DNA from 2 places in the Streptomyces violaceus genome. Region 2 is predicted to be linked to the other one. Evidence: riboswitches for the same ligand, from Rfam matches in the RefSeq annotation. Region 2 holds a riboswitch; the other holds the start of a gene.

Region 1 (9,614 bases), 6.0 Mb from region 2:
CGCCGTGGTGGCGGGGGCACCGGCCCGCGTCGTACGGCGCTGGACCCCCGCCGACGGCTGGCAGCCACCGCTGCGCACCCCGCCGCCGGTACCGATACCGGACGGTGTCACGCCCGAGCAGCTGCGCGCGCTGTCGGACCTGGACGAGGAAACGGCGGCCCGGCTGGCGGAGCTGGACGAGGAGGCGGCGGCCGGCCTCGCGGAGCTGGAGCCGGGCTCCTGACCTCAGCCCGATGCCAGGAGGACCGTCCCCACCAGGGCCAGCCCCGCGCCCGCGGCCTGCACAGCCCGCAACCGTTCCCGGAGAACCCCTCGCGCGGCCACGGCGGTCACCACCGGGTAGAGGGAGGCGAGTACGGCGGCGACGGTGACCGGGCCGTGCTGCGCGGCGATCGAGTAGGTGCCGTTCGCGGCGACGTCCGCGAGGCCGACGAAGGCGAGCGCGGGCAGCGAGCGCCACGGAAAGCCGTCTGCCGGGAGGGCCGGCGATCCGCGCCGCACCGACACCAGCAGCGCCAGTCCTCCGGCGGTCACGTTCGTCACCCGCTGCACGAACAGCGCGAGGAACAGCCCCGTGAGCGTGGTCGACGCCTCGGCGATCAGGGCCATCACCGCGCCGAAGCCGAACGCCGCGAGGAGGGTCAGGGCGATGGCCTGGCGCTGCACGGGGGCGCCCCGGAACTGGGGGCCGCCGGCGAGGCAGACACCGGCGACGGCGACCAGGATGCCGACGAACTGGAGCAGGCCGGGGCGCTCGCCCAGCACCAGGCCCACTCCGACCGGCACGGCCACGCCGATCGAGCCCAGCGGTGAGACCACGCCCATCGGGCCCAGCGCGAGCGCCTTGTAGAAGGCGAGCATCGCCACCGGCCCGACGAGTCCGGCCGCCACGGCGAACCACAGCTGCGGCCCCGCCTCGCTCCAGCCGCCGGTCGCCACCACGACCGCACCGAGCACGACCACCGCGATCGACTGCGAGACCACGACCACCGTCAGCGCGGGCGTGCGCCGGGTCAGCAGTCCGCCACCGAAGTCGGCCAGCCCCCACAGCAGGCTGGTGGCCAGGGCGAAGAGCGCTGTCATGGTACGGAGGCCTCGCAGTACAGTTCAGTGAACGATCAGGTCAACCACACCATAGTGCACTCGACTGCACTGTGTCATACAAAATATTGGACGGAATGTGTCGGACCTCGAGCTGCTGACCCAGTCCCTGGCGCGCAGCGTCAAGCACTGGCGCGCGGTGCGCGGCTTCACCCTGGACGTGCTCGCCGCCCGGGCGGGCGTCAGCCGCGGCATGCTCATCCAGATCGAGCAGGCCCGCACCAACCCCAGCCTCGGCACCGTCGTCAAGATCGGCGACGCCCTCGGCGTCAGCATCACCACCCTGCTCGACTACGAGAAGGGCCCGAACGTCCACATCGTCCCGGCAGAGCAGGCCGTACGGCTGTGGCACACCGACGCCGGCAGCTACAACCGGCTGCTCGCGGGCACCGAGGCGCCCGGCCCGCTGGAGATGTGGGACTGGCGGCTCATGCCGGGCGAGAGCAGCCCGTCCGACCCGCACCCCGCCGGCACGACCGAACTGCTCCACGTCACGGCGGGGGAACTGACGCTCACCGTCGACGGAGTGGAGCACCGCGTGCCCGCGGGCTCGAGCGTCCACTTCGAGGCCAACGTCCCGCACACCTACGGCAACACCGGGGACGCGCCCATGGAGATGGTCATGGCCGTCTCGGTGCCGCCCGTGTCCTGAGACGCCCGATGGAGGCGGTCCGCTGTTGTTAGCGTGCGGTCATGCGCGCACCCATCGGACACTTCGACGACGCCCGTCCGGCCCCCGCCTGCCTCGACGAACTCACCGGCCCGGTCGCCGACGCCGTACGCCACTGGCCGGGCAGCGTCCCCGCCGACCAGATCCTGTACGTCGATACCGACCCGCGGTGGGCCGACACCGCCGTCTTCGTGGAGCACTACGGCCGGGACCTGCTGGAGCGGTCCGCGAACTGCGTGGTGGTGACGGGCAAACGCGCCGGCGAGACCACGCTCGCCGCGTGCGTCGTGCTGTCCACCACCCGGGTCGACGTGAACGGCGTCGTGCGCCGTCGGCTCGGCGCCCGCAAGGCCTCGTTCGCCGGTATGGACACGGCGACCGGCGAGACCGGCATGGAGTACGGCGGCATCACCCCGCTCGGACTGCCGGACGGCTGGCCCGTGCTGGTGGACGCGGCCGTCGTCGACCTGCCGTACGTGCTGGTCGGCAGCGGCCGGCGGCGCGGCAAGCTGCTGGTCCCGGGCAAGGCGTTCGCGGAACTGCCGGGGGCCGTGGTGCTGGAGGGGCTCGGGGTCTCCTGACCTACGCCGCCGTGTGGTGGGCCAGTGCCAGGTGCGGGTCGGCCTCGCCCGGGGCCGGTTCCGGGTCGGCGTGGACCAGGGCGGCGGTGAGGCGGGGCACGGCGTGCAGCAGCGCGTGCTCGGCGTCGACGGCGATCCGGTGCGCCTCGCGTACCGTCGCGTCGCCGTCCACCACGACCGCGACCTCGGCGCGCAGCCGGTGCCCGATCCAGCGCAGCCGCAGTTCGCCCACCCCGCACACCCCGGGGACCTCGGTCAGCGCCTGCTCGGCCCGGTCCACCAGGGCCGGGTCGACCGCGTCCATCACCCGCCGGAACACCTCCCGCGCCGCGTCCCGCAGCACCAGCGCGATCGCCGCCGTGATCGCCAACCCCACGATCGGGTCCGCCAGTTGCCATCCCAGGGCCGAGCCGCCGGCACCCAGCAGCACGGCCAGTGAGGTGAAGCCGTCGGTGCGGGCGTGCAGTCCGTCGGCGACCAGCGCGGCCGAGCCGATCGCGCGTCCGACCCGGATGCGGTAGCGGGCCACCCACTCGTTGCCCGCGAACCCGACCAGGGCCGCCACGGCGACCGCCGGGACGTGCTGGACCGGGCGCGGGTCGAGGAGGCGGTCGATCGCGGTCCACCCCGCGAAGGCCGCGGACGCGGCGATCGTCAGCACGATCACGAGACCCGCCAGGTCCTCGGCCCGCCCGTAGCCGTAGGTGAAGCGGCGGGTGGCCGCGCGCCGGCCCAGCACGAAGGCGATGCCGAGCGGCACGGCGGTCAGCGCGTCCGCGGTGTTGTGCACGGTGTCCCCGAGCAGCGCCACCGAGCCGGAGACGGCCACCACGAGCGCCTGGGCCAGGGCCGTCACACCGAGCACCGCGAGCGAGACCCAGAGCGCCCGCATCCCGCGGGCCGAGGACTCCAGGGCGGAGTCGACCTTGTCGGCCGTCTCGTGAGAGTGAGGGGTGAGGAGGTGGGACAGCCGGTGGCGCAGGCTGTGACGGTGATGGTGAGGGTGGGTGTGCTCGTGCCGGTCGCTCACTGGGGTCCCCTTCCGGTGCGCGGGAGTGGACGTGCGCACGCCCACAGGGCCATTATGTGCGTATGAGCGCACGCATGCACCTGTCACCTGCGCACGATGCGCATCCGCGCAGCCCCGGCGAGGAACGGTTCGCGCTCGCCGCCGAACTCCTCGCCCTCCTGGGGGACCGGACCGGCTCGCCCTGCCGCTGAATCAGTACCGCGCGGCCGTCCCCAGATATTGCTCGGCGAAGGCCGCGGCCGCGGCGGGCGAGGTGAACAGGCGGCGCAGCCGGGCGAGCGTGGTGCCCGCACGGAACGGGTCGCCCGCCGCCGTGCCGTGGTACACCTCGGACAGCCACTGCGAGAACTCCTGGTAGTCCCACACGCGCCGCAGACACGCCTGCGCATAGCCGGCCAGACCGCTGTCGTCACCCGTGGTCAGGTGGGCCACCAGGGCGTCACCGAGCAGGAAGGCGTCGTGCAGGGCGAGGTTCATGCCCTTGGCGGCGATGGGGGCGACCAGATGGGCCGCGTCGCCCGCGAGGTGGAGCCGGCCGTGCACCATCGGCTCGACCACGTAGTCGTGCATGTCCAGCACACGCTTCTCGATCAGCCGCCCCTCCGTCAGCGGCGGCACACCGGCGGCCCCGAGGCGCTGCTGGAGCTCCGACCAGACGCGCTCGTGCGGCCAGTTCTCCGGGTCGTCGCCCGGCGGGCACTGGAGGTAGTAGCGGGTCACCTCCGGGCTGCGGGGCATCTGGCCCGCGAAGCCGTTCTCGTGACAGCCGAACAGCACGCAGTCGGCCGACGGCGGGGCCTCGGCGAGCAGTGCCAGCCAGCCGATGCCGTAGTCGTGCCGTGCGACCTTGACCTGTTCCGGCGGCAGCGAGGCCCGCGTCACCCCGCGCGCCCCGTCGCAGCCGGCCACGAAGTCGCAGTGCACCACCCGCTGTTCGCCCGTCTCCGGGCAGGTGTACGACACGGAGGGCCGGTCGGTGTCGAGGTCGTGCAGCTCCACGTCCCGGACCCCGAAGCGGATCTCTCCGCCCCGCATGTCGGCGTACTCGCGCACCAGGTCCGTCACCAGCAACGGCTGCGGGTAGACGAAGTGATGACTGCCCGTCATCTCGCCGTAGTGGAACCGGTATCGCTCCCCGTCGAAGCGGAACTCGCACGCGGTGTGCAGCTCCGCGCGGTCCAGCAGGTTCCGGGCGAGGCCCCGCTTCTCCAGGCCGCGTACGGCCCACTCCTCGATGACCCCGGCCCGGGGCCGCTGTTCGATGAACTCCCGGGTCTCGGTCTCCAGCACCAGGCAGTCCACGGAGGCGGCCCGCAGGATGTTGCCGATGGTCAGCCCGGCGGGTCCGGCGCCCACGACGACGACCGGGAAACGTCGAGGGGAGCCTGCGTCCGCGGGCGGGGAGGCGTGGGTCATGCGCTCATTATGGAGCGGGCCCGCCGGTCGTGACCGTCACCCGAGCCGCGGGATCTCGATCGCCGGGCAGCGGTCCATCACCATCTCCAGGCCCGCGGCCCGGGTGCGGTCGTACGCCGTCTCGTCGATGACGCCGAGCTGGAACCACACCGCCCCGGCGCCCTTCGCGACCGCCTCCTCCGCGACCGCTCCGGCGAGGTCGCTGTTCACGAACACGTCCACGACGTCCACGTCGAAGGGGACGTCCGCCAGACTCGCGTACCCCTGCTCGCCGTGCACGGTCTCCGCCTTGGGGTGCACGGGCACGACGCGCTTGCCGTACCGCTGGAGCACCGCGGCTACGCCGTACGCCGCGCGCTGCCGGTTCGACGACAGGCCCACCACGGCCCAGGTGTCGCCGAGCTCGGTGAGGATCCTGCGGACCGTTGCGTCGTCGCCGTACACCGGCGGCCTCCTCGGGAGTCGCGGAAGAGCTGCTGTCCGGGCAACGACGCAGGGTGCGCGGTCATTCCCCGACGCCCTCCGTGATAGCTTGCCGAGGCCAGTCGAACCCATGTACGTGGGTCAGGGAATCCGGTGCGAATCCGGAACTGACGCGCAGCGGTGAGGGGGACGGGCGGGGCCTCTGCCACTGAACGGCTCGTGTGCCGTACGGGAAGGCGCCTCGCACCGGGTGAACCCGAGTCCGAAGACCTGCTGGCGGCCTCCGCGGCCGGCCGGCGGCGGGGGAGCACCGTACGACCGGGCTCCGCGATCGGGCCCTCGACGCCTGAGGACTGGTTTCCTTGCCCCTCGCCCGACCCGCCCGTGCCGCCGTTCTGCTCGCGGCCTGTTCCCTGCTCCTGACCGGCTGCGGGGGCTCGAAGGCCCCGACGGCCGAGGCGGCCGCCGCACTCGACAACTGCGGCCGGAAGGTCCGAGTCGACAAGGCGCCCCGGCACGCCGTCTCCCTCAACCAGGGCACCACCGAGATCCTGCTCTCCCTCGGCCTCGCCGACCGCATGGCCGGCACGGCCACCTGGACCGACCCCGTGATGAAGGGGCTGGAGAAGGCCAACGCGAAGGTGCCGCGCATCGCCGAGAACAACCCCTCCTTCGAACGGGTCCTGGACTCCGACCCCGATTTCGTCGCCGCGTCCTTCGTCTCCACCCTCGGCACGGGCGGCGTCGCCACCCGCGACCAGTTCGAGAAGCTCGGCGTGCCCACGTACGTCTCCCCGTCCGACTGCGCCGGCAAGGACAACTCGGGGGGCGGCGACGGCAAGCGCGACAAGGCGCTGGGCATTGAGGCCGTCTACGGCGAGGTGCGGGACCTCGCGACCGTGTTCGGAGTGAAGGACCGCGGCGACAAGCTCGTGGCCTCCCTCCAGCAGCGGATGAAGAAGGCCACGCGGGGCGTCGACGCCTCCGGCGTCTCCCTTCTGTACTGGTTCGCCAACTCCGAGTCGCCCTACATGGCCGGCTGCTGCGGGGCGCCCGGCATCATGACCCGTGCCCTCGGCGCGAAGAACGCCTTCGACGACACACACGAGGAGTGGCCGCAGGTCAACTGGGAGACGGTCGCCGACCGCAACCCCGATGTCCTCGTCATCGGCGACCTGACCCGCGACTCGCAGACCGCCGAGTCCGCCGCCAAGAAGATCGCCTTTCTGGAGTCCAACCCGGTCACCAAGAACATGGACGCCGTCAGGCACAAGCGGTACGTGCTGCTCAGCGGGCAGGCCATGAACCCGACGATCCGCACGGTCGAGGGCGTGGAGAAGGTCGCGGCCGGACTGCGTGAGTTCGGGCTCGTGAAGTGACCGTCCGCGGACCGGCGCTCGGTGTCGCGGGCGCCTTGCTGCTGGTGGTCTCCATGGCCCTGGCGATCACCATCGGACCGGCCGACATCCGGGTCGGGGACGTGTGGTCCGTCGTCGCGGCGCACATCGGGCTAGGCAGCTCCGACCTGACGCCGATCCGGGACGGGATCGTCTGGCAGCTGCGGCTGCCGCGCACCCTGCTCGCGGCCGTGTGCGGGGCGGGACTGGCCGTGTGCGGGGCGGTGATGCAGTCGCTGCTGCGCAATCCGCTCGCCGATCCGTTCGTGCTCGGGGTGTCCTCGGGTGCCTCCACGGGCGCGGTCGTCATCGTCGTGCTGGGCGTGGGCGGCGGTGTCGTCCCGGTGTCCGCGGGCGCGTTCCTCGGTGCCCTGGTCTCCTTCGCGCTGGTCCTGCTGCTGAGCCACACCCTCGGCGACACCACCGACCGGGTCGTCCTCGCGGGCGTGGCCGCCATGCAGCTGTTCTCCGCGCTCACCTCCTTCGTCGTGCTGACCGCCGCCGACGCCGAGACGACCCGGGGCGTGCTGTTCTGGCTCCTGGGCTCGCTCGGCGGGGCCGGCTGGACCGACGTGTGGCTGTGCTTCACCGTCCTGGCCGTGGCGCTGGTGGTGTGCCTGTCGTACGTCCGTACCCTCGACGCCTTCGCCTTCGGGCAGGACGCGGCGGCCGCGCTCGGGGTGTCCGTGGCCCGCACCCGCCTGGTGCTGCTGTGCGTCACCGCCCTGCTCACGGCCGCGCTGGTCAGCTCGGCCGGGGCGATCGGCTTCGTCGGGCTGGTCCTGCCGCACGCCGCCCGGGCCCTGACCGGACCCGGGCACGCCCGGCTGCTGCCGGTCACCGCCCTCGCCGGTGCGGTGTTCCTGGTCTGGGTCGACACCCTGGCCCGTACGGTCCTGGATCCGCAGGAGGTGCCGGTGGGGGTCGTGACCTCGCTGATCGGGGTGCCGGCGTTCGTGGCGGTGCTCTACCGGACGCGGAGGGTGCGGTGACCGAGACACACGCCCGTGAGACGCAAGCGCCGGTGCGGGCCGGGATCCGGGCCGACCGGGTCAGCCGTCGTGCCGACGGGCGTCTCATCCTCGACGGGGTCGTCCTCGCGCCCGAACCCGGCTCCACCGTCGGCGTCCTCGGTCCCAACGGCTCCGGCAAGTCCACGCTGCTGCGGCTGCTGGCCGGGCTGCTCACGCCGACCGCCGGAGTCGTCACCCTCGACGGCACCCCGCTGGGCGACCTGCCCCGCCGTACCGTCGCCCGCCGCCTCGCCATGGTCGAGCAACAGGCCGACACACAGGTCGAGTTGACGGTTGTGGACGTCGTACGGCTGGGCCGCGTCCCGCACCGCCGCGCCTGGACACCCGCCTCTGCGGACGATGAGCGGGCGATACGCGCCGCCCTGGAGCGCACCGGCCTCGCCGCCCGTGCCGGCCAGCCCTGGCACACCCTCTCGGGCGGCGAACGCCAGCGGGTGCAGATCGCCCGCGCGCTCGCGCAGGAACCCCGGGAACTCCTCCTGGACGAGCCGACCAACCACCTCGACATCCACCACCAACTGGATCTGCTCGGCCTGGTCACCGGCCTGCCGGTCACCACCGTCGTCGCGCTGCACGACCTGAACCTCGCGGCGATGTACTGCGACCGGGTCGTCGTCCTGTGCGGGGGGACGGTCGTGGCGGGCGGTGCTCCGGGCGACGTCCTCACCGAAGAGCTCATCGCGGAGGTGTACGGGGTGCGGGCCGCCGTCAGCCGCGAAGGGCCCGAACAGCGGCCCCACGTTCGTTTCCTGGGCACGTTGGCCTGAGACCTGCCGACCCTGGTCCCTTGCACGCCATTGGTGGGGTGCTTCCCGCCACGGTGGCCTGAAAATGCCGAACATGCCTGCGTGTGCCCGCCCACCCGCCTACGCTCGCCTCGTGCTGCGCATCATCGACGCCCGTAGCGGCGAGCCGGTCGACGCCGCCCCGGCCCGCCGGGGCCTGACCCGTGTCGAGGTGCACGCGCCCGGCTTCGACATGACGAGCCTGCGGGTGCTGCTCGTCGCGGACCTGCTCGTCCGGGCCCTGGAGTTCGGCGGCACACCGGTGTGGGCGCTGCTGACCGGCGGGCGACAGCAAGCGGAGCTGCGCGCGAGCGCCGCGGCGCTCGGCATCCGGCCCTTCGAGGACAGCCCCGACGTGAGCGCGGGGCTGGGCGAGGCCCAGGTCATCCATGTCGCGGTCGAGGGCGGCGCGGCGACTGACGGCGTGCGGATCGATGTCGCCCCCGCACATTCCGAAGACTTGGACACGCGGGACGACATCGACCCCGGTGTCCTGCGTCTCGCCCTGCTCGCCCGGCATCACAGGGCCCCCGCCCGGCTGGAGGCGGCGGCGTTCGAGGAGGCCCGGGTCACCCTCGCCCGGTGGCGCGGCGCGGTCGCCGGTTGGGCCCGGCTGCCCTCGCGGCCCGTCCCCGACGAGGTGCGCCGACGGTTGCGCGACGCCTGGGAGGACGACCTGGACCTGCCCCGGGTACTGGACGTCCTGCACCATGTCGAGACCGAGCCGGAGCTGCCCGACGGCGCGCGCTTCGAGACGTACGCGTACGCCGACCGGCTCCTCGGCCTCGACCTCACCCACGACCTGGGATCCCCGTCATGATCGAGCGCGCCGGAGCCGGCCCACTGCGGCGCCTGGTCGTCCTGCGGCACGCCAAGTCCGCCTGGCCCGTGGACGTCGCCGACCACGAACGCCCCCTCGCCCCGCGCGGCCGCCGGGACGCCCCCGCGGCCGGGCGCGCGCTGGCCGAGGCCGACTGGCTGCCGGACCTCGCGTTGTGCTCCACGGCCGTTCGCGCGCGCGGGACCTGGGACCTGGCCGCCGGCCAGTGGGGCACGCCCCCGCCGGTCCGCCACGACCGGCGACTGTACGCAGCGGGTCCCTCCGGCCTGCTCGCCGTCGTGCACGAGGTACCGGCAGAGGTGGAGACACTGCTGCTGATCGGGCACAACCCCGGCC
Region 2 (9,614 bases):
GCGAACGACGGTTTCGACGGCTCCTGGGTGGCCCACCCCGACCTGGTGCCGATCGCCATGGAGTCCTTCGACAAGGTCCTCGGCGAGAAGCCCAACCAGAAGGACCGGCTGCGCGAGGACGTCGACGTCGAGGCGGCCGACCTGATCGCCATCGACTCGCTCGACGCCAAGCCCTCGTACGCGGGCCTGGTGAACGCCGTGCAGGTCGGCATCCGTTACATCGAGGCCTGGCTGCGCGGGCTCGGCGCGGTCGCGATCTTCAACCTGATGGAGGACGCGGCCACCGCAGAGATCTCCCGCTCGCAGATCTGGCAGTGGATCAACGCGGAGGTCGTCCTCGACAACGGCGAGCAGGTCACCGCCGAGCTGGCCCGCAAGGTCGCCGCCGAGGAACTCGCGAACATCCGCGCCGAGATCGGCGACGAGGCCTTCGCGGCCGGCAACTGGCAGCAGGCGCACGACCTGCTGCTGACGGTCTCCCTCGACGAGGACTACGCCGACTTCCTGACGCTGCCGGCGTACGAGCAGCTCAAGGGCTGACTGTCGGGTCGAACCGCTAGCGCTCCGAGTGGCCCAGGGTCTTTCCCGGGGCCACTCGGTCGCGTACGGCCTTCTTCACGGCGGTCGGCTCGGGGAAGCCCTGCTCGCGCCGGTCCCAGACGACCTCGTCGCCGACGCGGACGACGAACACGCCGCCCTTGCCCGGCTTCAGCGCCAGTTCCGTCAGTTCCGCCTCGAAGGTCGTGAGCAACTCCTGCGCCAGCCATGCCGCTCGGGGCAGCCAGCGGCACTGGGTGCAGTACTCGATCTCCACACGGCCACTCATCCGAGGTGCACCGACCAATCCTGTTGGGCCGCGGGTTTGCCGTGCAGGTCGGGGACCTGCTTGAGCCACGCGGGTCGTCCTTGCTGGGTTCTCGCCGCCCGGACGGCCTCCTCGGCGGCGAGCTCCTCCCGGGTGGGGAATCCGGTGGGCAGCCAGGCCTCGGAGGACCGCACGCGCGCGTGGAGGTACGTCACATACGCCTCGCGTGCCTCGTCCGGGGTGGCGAAGCCGGGCTCGTCCGCGAGCCAGGCGTCGGGGACCTCCGCGAGGATGCCGCGCAGCAGCTCCTCCGTCACCCGGGGAGCCAACTCGGCGTCGGCGGCCCGCACATCGGGCCCGTAGTGGCCGAGGGCGTGATGCCGGAAGTCGTAGGCCTTGGCCGGGTCGGCGCCGTCCCAGCGGTGGTGGAAGACGAGGGCGGCGCCGTGGTCGATCAGCCACAGGCGCGGGGGCGCGACGCCCAGGGTGGGCCAGACCATCAGGTTGGAGCTGTGGACCGTGCGGTCGACGTTCACGGTGAGGGCGTCGAGCCAGACGATGCTCCCCGCCTCCAGCGGGTCCACGGGAAAGACCCGGGCGACCTCCGGCGTGAAGTCCCGGGCGCCCGGCAGATAGTCCATGCCGAGATTGACGCCCGCGCTGGCCGCGTGCAGGTCCCGCACCTCCTGGTGGGGCTCGCTGTCGGCGATCGCCGGGTCGAAGTGCACGAGGACCAGCTCGGGGAACCGCAGCCCGAGGGCGCGGGCCAGTTCGCCCACGATCACCTCGGCGACCAGCGCCTTACGGCCCTGCGCGGAGCCGGTGAACTTGACGACATAGGTGCCCAGGTCGTCCGCCTCGACGACGCCGGGGACGGAGCCGCCGGATCGCAGAGGCTCGACATAGCGGGTTGCAGTGACCTCTCTCAGCATTTCCTCAGGCCACCTGACCTTCATCCTTGCGATCCACGGCCAACCTGGTGGGGCGCCACACAGCGGGAACTGCCCGCCGTCAGCCCTGGGGAGAATCTGGGGAGTTTCGACTGGCGTACACATCTCCCTGCCTCCCCAGCAGTCCGTCAATGGCCGTCCGCCCCTTGCTTCGTGCTTCCGGCCTCCGGCATGAAGTGAGCATAGTAACCAAGGGTGATCGCCAGCGAGGACGCCTTGGCGTCCTCCAGGGTCTCGAAGGAACGGTCCCGGACGCGGAGGGGCCCTGGTGCCATATGGCACCAGGGCCCCGAAGGAACTGCTACACCATCTGCCGGCCCTGATACTGCACCGGCCTTCTGTTTCCGCAGACCCGGCCGGGATGCTGCCGGGGATGCGGGGATCGCGGTTGCCTGACCGGAGACCACCTCACTATCGATGTCCTGCGGTTACCCGGGCTCAGCGATTGCGCCCAGGCGATCCTGATGGCGCTCGGCTCCTCCGTTCTTCCCTCTTGATCAACACTGCCCGGCAGGAACTGCGTACTGCCGTACTGCCGGTCCTGCGCACTGCATTTACTGCTAGGTGATGCGAACGTGCTGGTGACCTGAGTAAGCGTCACTCTTCGACAGCCAGCCCCGTCGCCCGTCCTTCGTCTGCTCTGGCTTAGAACCCCGCTGCCGAACCTCCCGGTGCGCGCGTCCGCAGCCGACGCCTTCACCGAGGTGCTGCTCACTGACTTCACTGCTGAGTACTGCGAACTGCACTTACGGGTACTGCCACGGCGGCCCCTGATCGCTGCGGGCCACCCGGTGCGGTCGTCAGTCCCGTCGCCGTCCTGCAAAAACCCTGGCTTCGGAACTCCACCACCGCACCGTCCTGCGCACTGCAACTGCGGTTACTGCTGCCTGACAGTTCGTGTCTGTCAGGCCCTGCGGTCTCTCTGAGCTACGAGAGAAACCATAACCAGGCCACCGTCCAATGTCTACTACGGCCACGATAGATTTCCGCGCGTTCGAAGGTGAGGTAAGTGACATCGAACGTGGACGGAGACCAACGCCTGTCACCAGCCGGCCATGCGGCGAGCTGCGCGAGCCAGAACGTTGTCCGGTCAGTCGGTGGCAAGGGAGATGGCGATGTCGTGCGCGGTGAAGGCTGCCACCGTCAGGGCGTGGAAGACCTCGTGGAAGCCGCACCAACGCGGCGGGGTCGGGGCACTGGAGGGGGCCCTCGGACACCGTGGAGGAGGCCGTCCGGCACGCCCGCAAGCACCGGGACGGCTTCGTCTGGCTGAGCCTGCACGAACCCGGCGAGGCGGAGATCGCCGGGGTCGCGGAGCTGTTCGGCCTGCATCCCCTGGCCGTCGAGGACGCCGTCCACGCCCACCAGCGCCCAAGGTCGAGCAGTACGGCGACGTCCTGTTCGCCGTCTTCAAAACCGTCACCTACGTCGAACACGCCGAACTGACCGCCTCCAGCGAGGTGGTGAACACCGGCGAGATCATGGTCTTCACCGGCCCCGACTTCGTCGTCACCGTCCGCCACGGCCGTGACGAGCCCCTGCGCGCCTGGTCGTCAACCTCACGGCACTCGGAGGGGCGGCCCCGACGACGAGGGCAGCCCCCCGGCTGCCTGACGTCGCTCAGGAGAACGCCCTGGTCACGGCTGCTGCTTCGCGCGGGCGCCTGAGGCTTGCCGGGTGTCCGCGCCGGAGCTGACGTGCCGCTGGGTCTCCTGGGGGCCGTGCCAGTCCAGGCGCATCACGGTGGCATCGTCTTCGAGCCGGCCGCCGGCGGCGTCCCGGACCGCGGACGTCAGTGTCAGCGCTGTCTCCCGTGGGTGCAGATCCCGCGTGCGCTCCATCAGGGCGAACAGGTCGACCTTCTCCCCATGACGTTCGAGCATGCCGTCGGTAAACATGAGCAGACGGTCACCGGGGCGCAGATCGATGTCCTGAACGCGGTAAGGGTGGGGCACGGACATGGACAGCCCGAAGGGATGATCCACCTCGCAGGTGATCTCCTCCGCAGCGCCCTCGCGCATGCGCAGTGGCCATGGGTGGCCGACGTTGACGAGCTGGGCCTGCCCGGTGCGGAGGTTGATGCGCAGCAGCTGCCCTGTGGCGTGACCGCGACTGTGGTCGGCCAGCGCCTGGTCGGCCCGGTGCGCCTGCTCGGCCAGGCCGACTCCTGCGCGGCGGGCGCCGCGCAGGGCGCTCACCAGGACCGTGGCGGCCAGAGCGGCATCGATGTCGTGGCCCATGGGGTCGGTCACCGACACGTGCAGGGTGTCGCGGTCCAGGCTGTAGTCGAAGGTGTCGCCGCTGAGGTCTTCGGACGGCTCCAGGCTCCCGCACAGTGTGAACTGTGCAGCCTCGCACGACAGTGACAGGGGCAGCAGCTGGTACTAAATTTCTGCTGCCAACGTGGGGGCCTGGAGCGTTTGCCCCAGGTGTAGTGGTCGGTGAACCGCCCGCTGGCGATCACGACATAGGCCAGGACGTGGGCTGCTTCCCCGACCGCATCAAGGACGTCCTCGCCGGGGTCGGCCGGCAGGAGCAACTCCAGCAGCCCGATCGCATCCCCCCGGTTGGTCACCGGCGCGATCACCCGCTGTCCTTGGCCGGTCGCCTCCTGATACAGCCGCTGGGTGCGGATCACCTCCTCGTAGACGCTGCCGAACAGGGAGATCCGCTCCGCTTCCCGCCCGGCCTGCACGGCGCCGACGGTGGACAGCCGCGCCTGTTGCTTGCGGTGGGTTACCCGTCAGGAAGGGTGCAGGTCGCCGACCACGCTGGTACAGAGCAGGAAGGCGACATAACATCCCAAAAGGTCATCAATGGCTAAAATGCCTCACACCTGCCTGTTGTATGGATCCACGCACAACGGGAGTGAGGGAGCATGGCCAAGGACATCACGGACGCGGGCCCGCCACCGTCCGCGAGCCTGAAGCCCAATGCGATCGGGTTCCTCGACGCGCTGGTCATCGGGCTCAACGCGACCTCACCGGCGTACTCGGTGGCGGCGGTCATCGGCCCGGTCGTGGCACTGGTGGGCATCTACGCCCCCGGGGTGATGGTCGCGTCGTTCGTGCCGATGCTGCTGATCGCGTCGGCGTTCTACTACCTCAACAAGGTCGACCAGGACTGCGGTACGACCTTCTCGTGGGTCACCCGGGCCATGGGGCCGTGGGCGGGCTGGCTGGGCGGCTGGGCCATCGCGATGACGGGTGTCCTGGTCGTCGGGTCGCTGGCCGATGTGGCCGTGACCTTCTTCCTGCTCGCCGTCGGCCTGGACAGCTGGGCGGACAACGACGTCGTGCGCCAGGTGCTGACCGTGCTGCTCATCCTGGTGATGACGGCCGTCTGCGTGATCGGCATCGACGTGTCGGCCAAGGTGCAGAACGTCCTCATCCTGGCGCAGGTCGCCTGTCTGCTGGTCTTCGCCGTGGTGGCGCTCTACCGCGTCTACGCCGACACCGGCACCCTCGACTCCATCGAACCGGAGTTCAGCTGGCTCGATCCCTTCGGAGCGGGCGGGGCGTCCCTGACCGCCGCCCTGCTGCTGGGCGTGTTCATCTACTGGGGGTGGGAGTCGGCGGTCAACCTCACCGAGGAGACCGAGGACTCCGCCACCGCCCCCGGCAAGGCGGCCGTGTGGTCGACGGTGCTGCTGCTGGTGACCTATGTGGCGGTCGGCTTCGCGGTCGTGGCCTACGCCGGAACGGCCTACCTGGCCGAGAACGCGGCGGAGGAGGAGTTCATCTTCGCGCTGCTCGCCGAAGAGGCGATGGGCGGCTGGGACTGGGTCGTGCTGCTGGCGGTGTCGACGTCCGCGCTCGCGTCCACGCAGACGACGATCATCCCGGCGTCGCGCACGGGTCTGTCGATGGCCCGCCGGCACGCGCTGCCCGCGCACTTCGGCCGCATCAACCCCCGGTTCCGCACCCCCGACGTGAGCACCTGGTGGGTCGCCGGCATCGCCATCGTCTGGTATCTCGTCCTCTACCACATCAGCGAGAACGCCCTCTTCGACTCGCTGACCGCGCTGTCCCTGCTGATCGCGTTCTACTACGCGCTCACGGGTGTCGCGTGTGCGGTCTACTACCGCCGCCAGCTGACCCGCAGTGTCCGCGACTTCTTCCTGATCGGGCTCGGCCCCCTGGTCGGTGCCGGGCTGCTGGCGTGGCTGCTGGTGGAATCCGTGGCGGACATGTCCGACCCCGCCAACTCCTACAGCGGCGTCTCGTGGTTCGGGCTCGGTCCCCCGCTGGTCATCGGTATCGGCATCATCGTCACGGGCGTGATCCTCATGGTCGTGTGGCGGCTGATGGCCCCCGTTTTCTGGTCGGAACACCCCAGCGTGGTCGACCCCGGCCTCGTCCCCGGCAAGCACGGCAAGGAGTCCTGAGATGTCGGTGGTCCTCGGCTACGACGAATCCCCGGGCGCCCGGCGCGCGCTGCAGGTCGCGATCGAGGTGGCGTCCGCGTACGGCGAACCGCTGGTGCTCGTCTACGGCGCCGCGGCCCCCGGCGTCACGGGGGACGAGTACACGGCGCACCACGAGGCCGTCCGCGAGGCCGGACACTCCGCACTCGGCCACGCGGTCCGGGTGGCCGGGGAGGCCGGCGTGCGCACCACGGTCGAGATCATCGACCAGCGGCCCGCGCAGGCCCTGATCGACGCCGCGGCGCGCCATCGCGGCAGGGTGATCGTGGTGGGCACATGGGGCGAGAGCCCGGTGCGCGGGGCGCTGTTGGGCTCGACTCCCCACAAGCTGCTGCACCTCTCGAGCGTCCCCGTCCTCTGCGTCCCGGCCGCCGAGTCATGAGACGTCCGTGCGGGGCCTCCCCCGTGGGCTGAAGACGTACAGGTCGAGGATGTCGGGCAGGGGGGCGACACCGGGGCCGCCCTCGCGGACCCAGGAGACGACGTCCTCGGTCGCGGCCGGGTCGTTGACCAACCCGAGCCACACCGGCCGGGCCCCGGCGGCCCGGCCCGCCGCGGACGGCTGTACGACGATGACGTTGGCCTGGTCGCAGACGTCGAGGCACTCGGAGACCCGCACGGGCGCCGCCTCGCGCAGCCGCTCGGTCTGGGCCGTGTGGTCGACGCCGGTCACCTTGCCGCTGCCGCAGCAGCAGTCCCGGCACACGACGACGCGGCACGGAACCCCTCCGGCCGGGGTTGCGGACATGCCCGCACCCTTCCTCTCTCCGGGGAGATCCGCCCCGGTGGTTCGTCGAGGAGGCGACCGCGTGAGTCTCCTGGCTCCCGGCCGAGGCCGGTCACAGTGGCGGGACCGCGCCGGATTCACACCGGCTTCCTCGTTCCGCCGTCGCCTTGTTCGACGATCATCCTCGCATGCGGCCGTCGCTCGACGAGGGCGCCAAGGTCTCACCCCGCACCGACCACCTGGGCGCGAGCCGGGTCATGTCCCTTCCCTGAGCGGGTTGGGCAGCGGAAGGTAGCGGGCGTCGGCGCCGTCCGCGCCCGTCCAGCGCAGCAGGAGGTTCGTCTTGGCGGGGAGGGTGGGCGAGGTGAGCAGGCCGGAGATCTCGGGCAGGTCGTGGCGGGCGAGTTCGCGGCGGGCGGCGGGCCAGGGGTCGAAACCGGGGTGGCGTTCGGTGAGGGCGGCGGCGATCTCGGTGAGGTGGTTGACGACCAGGCAGTACACGAGCCGCTCCCAGCCGGCTTCCCGGGAGACGTCCGGCAGCAGTTTCACGCCCTCGGCGTCCCGGTACAGCGCCTGCACGGGCAGGCCGTCGGCGTCCACGGCGACCAGGGTGTTCTGCAGATGAGCCTCGATGACGACGCCGTGCCGGGCGAAGGCCTCCAGGGCCGGGGGCACCACCTGCGCCAGATACGCCGCCCACCAGGCCCCGGGGTCGGCGGCGCTCTCGAGCGGGCTGCCGTCGAAGCCCTCGACGAGTCCGGCGGCGAGCAGCGGGGTCGCGCCGGGCCGGAGACGGCCGGCGAAGCCGTCTCGGACGAGGACGGCCAGGGCCTCGAAGGCGAAGTCGGCGGTGCGGTACCCGCGGTCGCCGAGCCAGGCCGGGGGGCCGTCGAACGTCTCGAAGGCGGCGCACACGGCCGCGTCGGTCCGGCGCAGGGCGAGCAGGTCGTGGCGCCACAGCCGGCGGATGTCGTTGGTGATGCGCACGTCCAGGCTGAACTTCAGGAAGAGGTCCTGCCCGGGTGCGTAGAGCGTGCGGATCGCGGCCGTGGGCCAGGTGTCGAAGGCGGTCGTGCCGAGCCGGACCAGCCTGCCGTCCGCGAAGGCCGCGGCGAGTTCCGCGCTCGCCAGGTCCAGCTGCCAGGGGTGGGCCGGCAGCAGCCGGTAGCCGGGCGGGGCGGTGCCGAGGGCGTCGAGGGCCGCGGTGTCGCCCTCCTCGACGACGGTGTCCTCGCGCAGCCCGAGCAGGATCAGCGGGAAACGGGCGTACGCCTCGGGCGCGTACGGCAGCCAGCCCGCGGCCGGGCCACCGCCGCGCGCCTTGGGGGCGGGGTGGTGGGTGTGGCCGGTGAGGAGGCACTGTTCGGAGCGCAGGTAGGGGTCGCCGGGCGGGGTCACGCCGTCCCGGGCCTCCAGCAGGGCGGCCACGGCGTCCCTGCTGTCGATCATTTCGGCGGGCAGTTCGTGGTTGGACAGCCCGGTGTGCCGGCGCAGTTCCTCGGCGACGAGTTTGACCAGCTCGGTATGGCCGACGCGCTGCCAGCCGTCCGGCCCGTGGACCTCGGGTTCGGCGGGCCGCCGCGTCCCGCGCACCCGCAGCAGACGGTCTCCGCCGGGCAGGCGGTAGATCAGGTGCTCGCCGGTCCGGCGCACCGGCCGGGCCACTTCCCGCAGCAGGCAGTTCAGCAGCGGCACGGCGGCGTACGCGTCGGCGGGCGGGGGCATGAGATCCACGCGATCCACTCGTTTCCCTGCGTTCCTTGTGTTCTCTACGTTCCCCACAGCCCTTCCGGGGCTTCCGGACTTCCTGGCGGAGATGATCAGTATGTCGGTCGTCGTCATCGCGCCGTGACGCCCTATTCGTACCCGAGGAGCCCGCCCGTGCACCGTCCCCCCACCGCCGAGGCCGAGGTCGCCGACGAACTGGCCGTCGTCCGGCCCGGCCTGCTGCCGCGGTACGAGGCCGAACTGCCCGGCGCCCGGGCGGCCGTGCTGTCCCGTCTGTGGCGCGGTCTCGCGCATGATCCGCTGCCCTGGGTGGCCCGCAGGGAGCGGGGCCGGGACGGGCTGACCCTGTCCCTGTCCGACGGCCGCCGGCTGCACGGCCCGCCGCCGGATCCGTACGCGACCGGCGACTACGTCACCGTCGCAGTGCTCGACGGGGCGGAGTACGACGATCCGGCGCGGCTGGTGACGGACCTCGCCGTACCTCACTCCGCCTCCTTCGCCGCTGAACTCGGGCACAGCGTCGCTTCGTTGGCGCTGTCGAGAGCGGGGCAGGAGGTGCACGCGGCGGACGAGTGGCCGGGGAACGACTGGGAGTGGGAGCAGCGGATCGTCGACGGGCATCCGTTCCACCCCACCTGCCGGTCCCGGCCGGGTTTCTCGGTGGCCGAGCAGCTCGCCTACGGGCCCGAGCACCGGCCGGTCGTGGAGCTGGGGCTGGTACCGGTGCGGGCGGAGGAGTGCCTGGTGACGGGGGCCTGGCCGCGGGATCTGCGGGACGGGCGGCGCGTGGTGCTGCCGGTGCACCCCTGGCAGGCCGCGCATGTGCTGAAGCGGGAGTGCGAGGAGCGGCGCGCCGCGCATCCGCTGATGTCCCTGCGGACACTCGCCCTGCCCGGCGGGCCACACGTCAAGACCTCGCTCAGCGCCCGGCTGACGTCGTCGGTGCGGGACATCTCGCTGCCCTCAATCGCCGCGTCG

What was found. A riboswitch is a leader RNA that binds a small molecule or an ion and turns the genes downstream of it on or off. The one in region 2 is predicted to bind cobalamin.
Region 1: it holds a riboswitch for cobalamin, as region 2 does, so the genes downstream of both, OG542_RS34505 (ABC transporter substrate-binding protein) here and OG542_RS07640 ((2Fe-2S) ferredoxin domain-containing protein) in region 2, are expected to answer to the same signal.

Annotation. Positions count from the first base shown of each region.
Region 1 is NZ_CP107911.1:7,645,444-7,655,057, forward strand. Features, by position in the region: gene OG542_RS34465 (acyltransferase) at 1-223, shown strand, start outside; gene OG542_RS34470 (DMT family transporter) at 226-1,083, opposite strand; gene OG542_RS34475 (XRE family transcriptional regulator) at 1,181-1,753, shown strand; gene OG542_RS34480 (YbaK/EbsC family protein) at 1,795-2,352, shown strand; gene OG542_RS34485 (cation diffusion facilitator family transporter) at 2,354-3,382, opposite strand; partial or broken gene OG542_RS34490 (transcriptional regulator) at 3,445-3,555, shown strand; gene OG542_RS34495 (4-hydroxybenzoate 3-monooxygenase) at 3,575-4,798, opposite strand; gene OG542_RS34500 (CoA-binding protein) at 4,835-5,242, opposite strand; cobalamin riboswitch at 5,324-5,513, shown strand; gene OG542_RS34505 (ABC transporter substrate-binding protein) at 5,584-6,600, shown strand; gene OG542_RS34510 (FecCD family ABC transporter permease) at 6,597-7,610, shown strand; gene OG542_RS34515 (ABC transporter ATP-binding protein) at 7,607-8,419, shown strand; gene OG542_RS34520 (hypothetical protein) at 8,493-9,257, shown strand; partial or broken gene OG542_RS34525 (SixA phosphatase family protein) at 9,254-9,614, shown strand, end outside.
Region 2 is NZ_CP107911.1:1,690,926-1,700,539, forward strand. Features, by position in the region: gene aceB (malate synthase A) at 1-540, shown strand, start outside; gene OG542_RS07605 (Rdx family protein) at 557-826, opposite strand; gene OG542_RS07610 (HipA family kinase) at 823-1,737, opposite strand; partial or broken gene OG542_RS07620 (CorA family divalent cation transporter) at 2,980-3,284, shown strand; gene OG542_RS40695 (PP2C family protein-serine/threonine phosphatase) at 3,393-4,007, opposite strand; gene OG542_RS40700 (hypothetical protein) at 4,004-4,450, opposite strand; gene OG542_RS07630 (APC family permease) at 4,634-6,142, shown strand; gene OG542_RS07635 (universal stress protein) at 6,144-6,563, shown strand; gene OG542_RS07640 ((2Fe-2S) ferredoxin domain-containing protein) at 6,558-6,929, opposite strand; cobalamin riboswitch at 6,977-7,103, opposite strand; gene OG542_RS07645 (IucA/IucC family protein) at 7,164-8,651, opposite strand; gene OG542_RS07650 (IucA/IucC family protein) at 8,790-9,614, shown strand, end outside.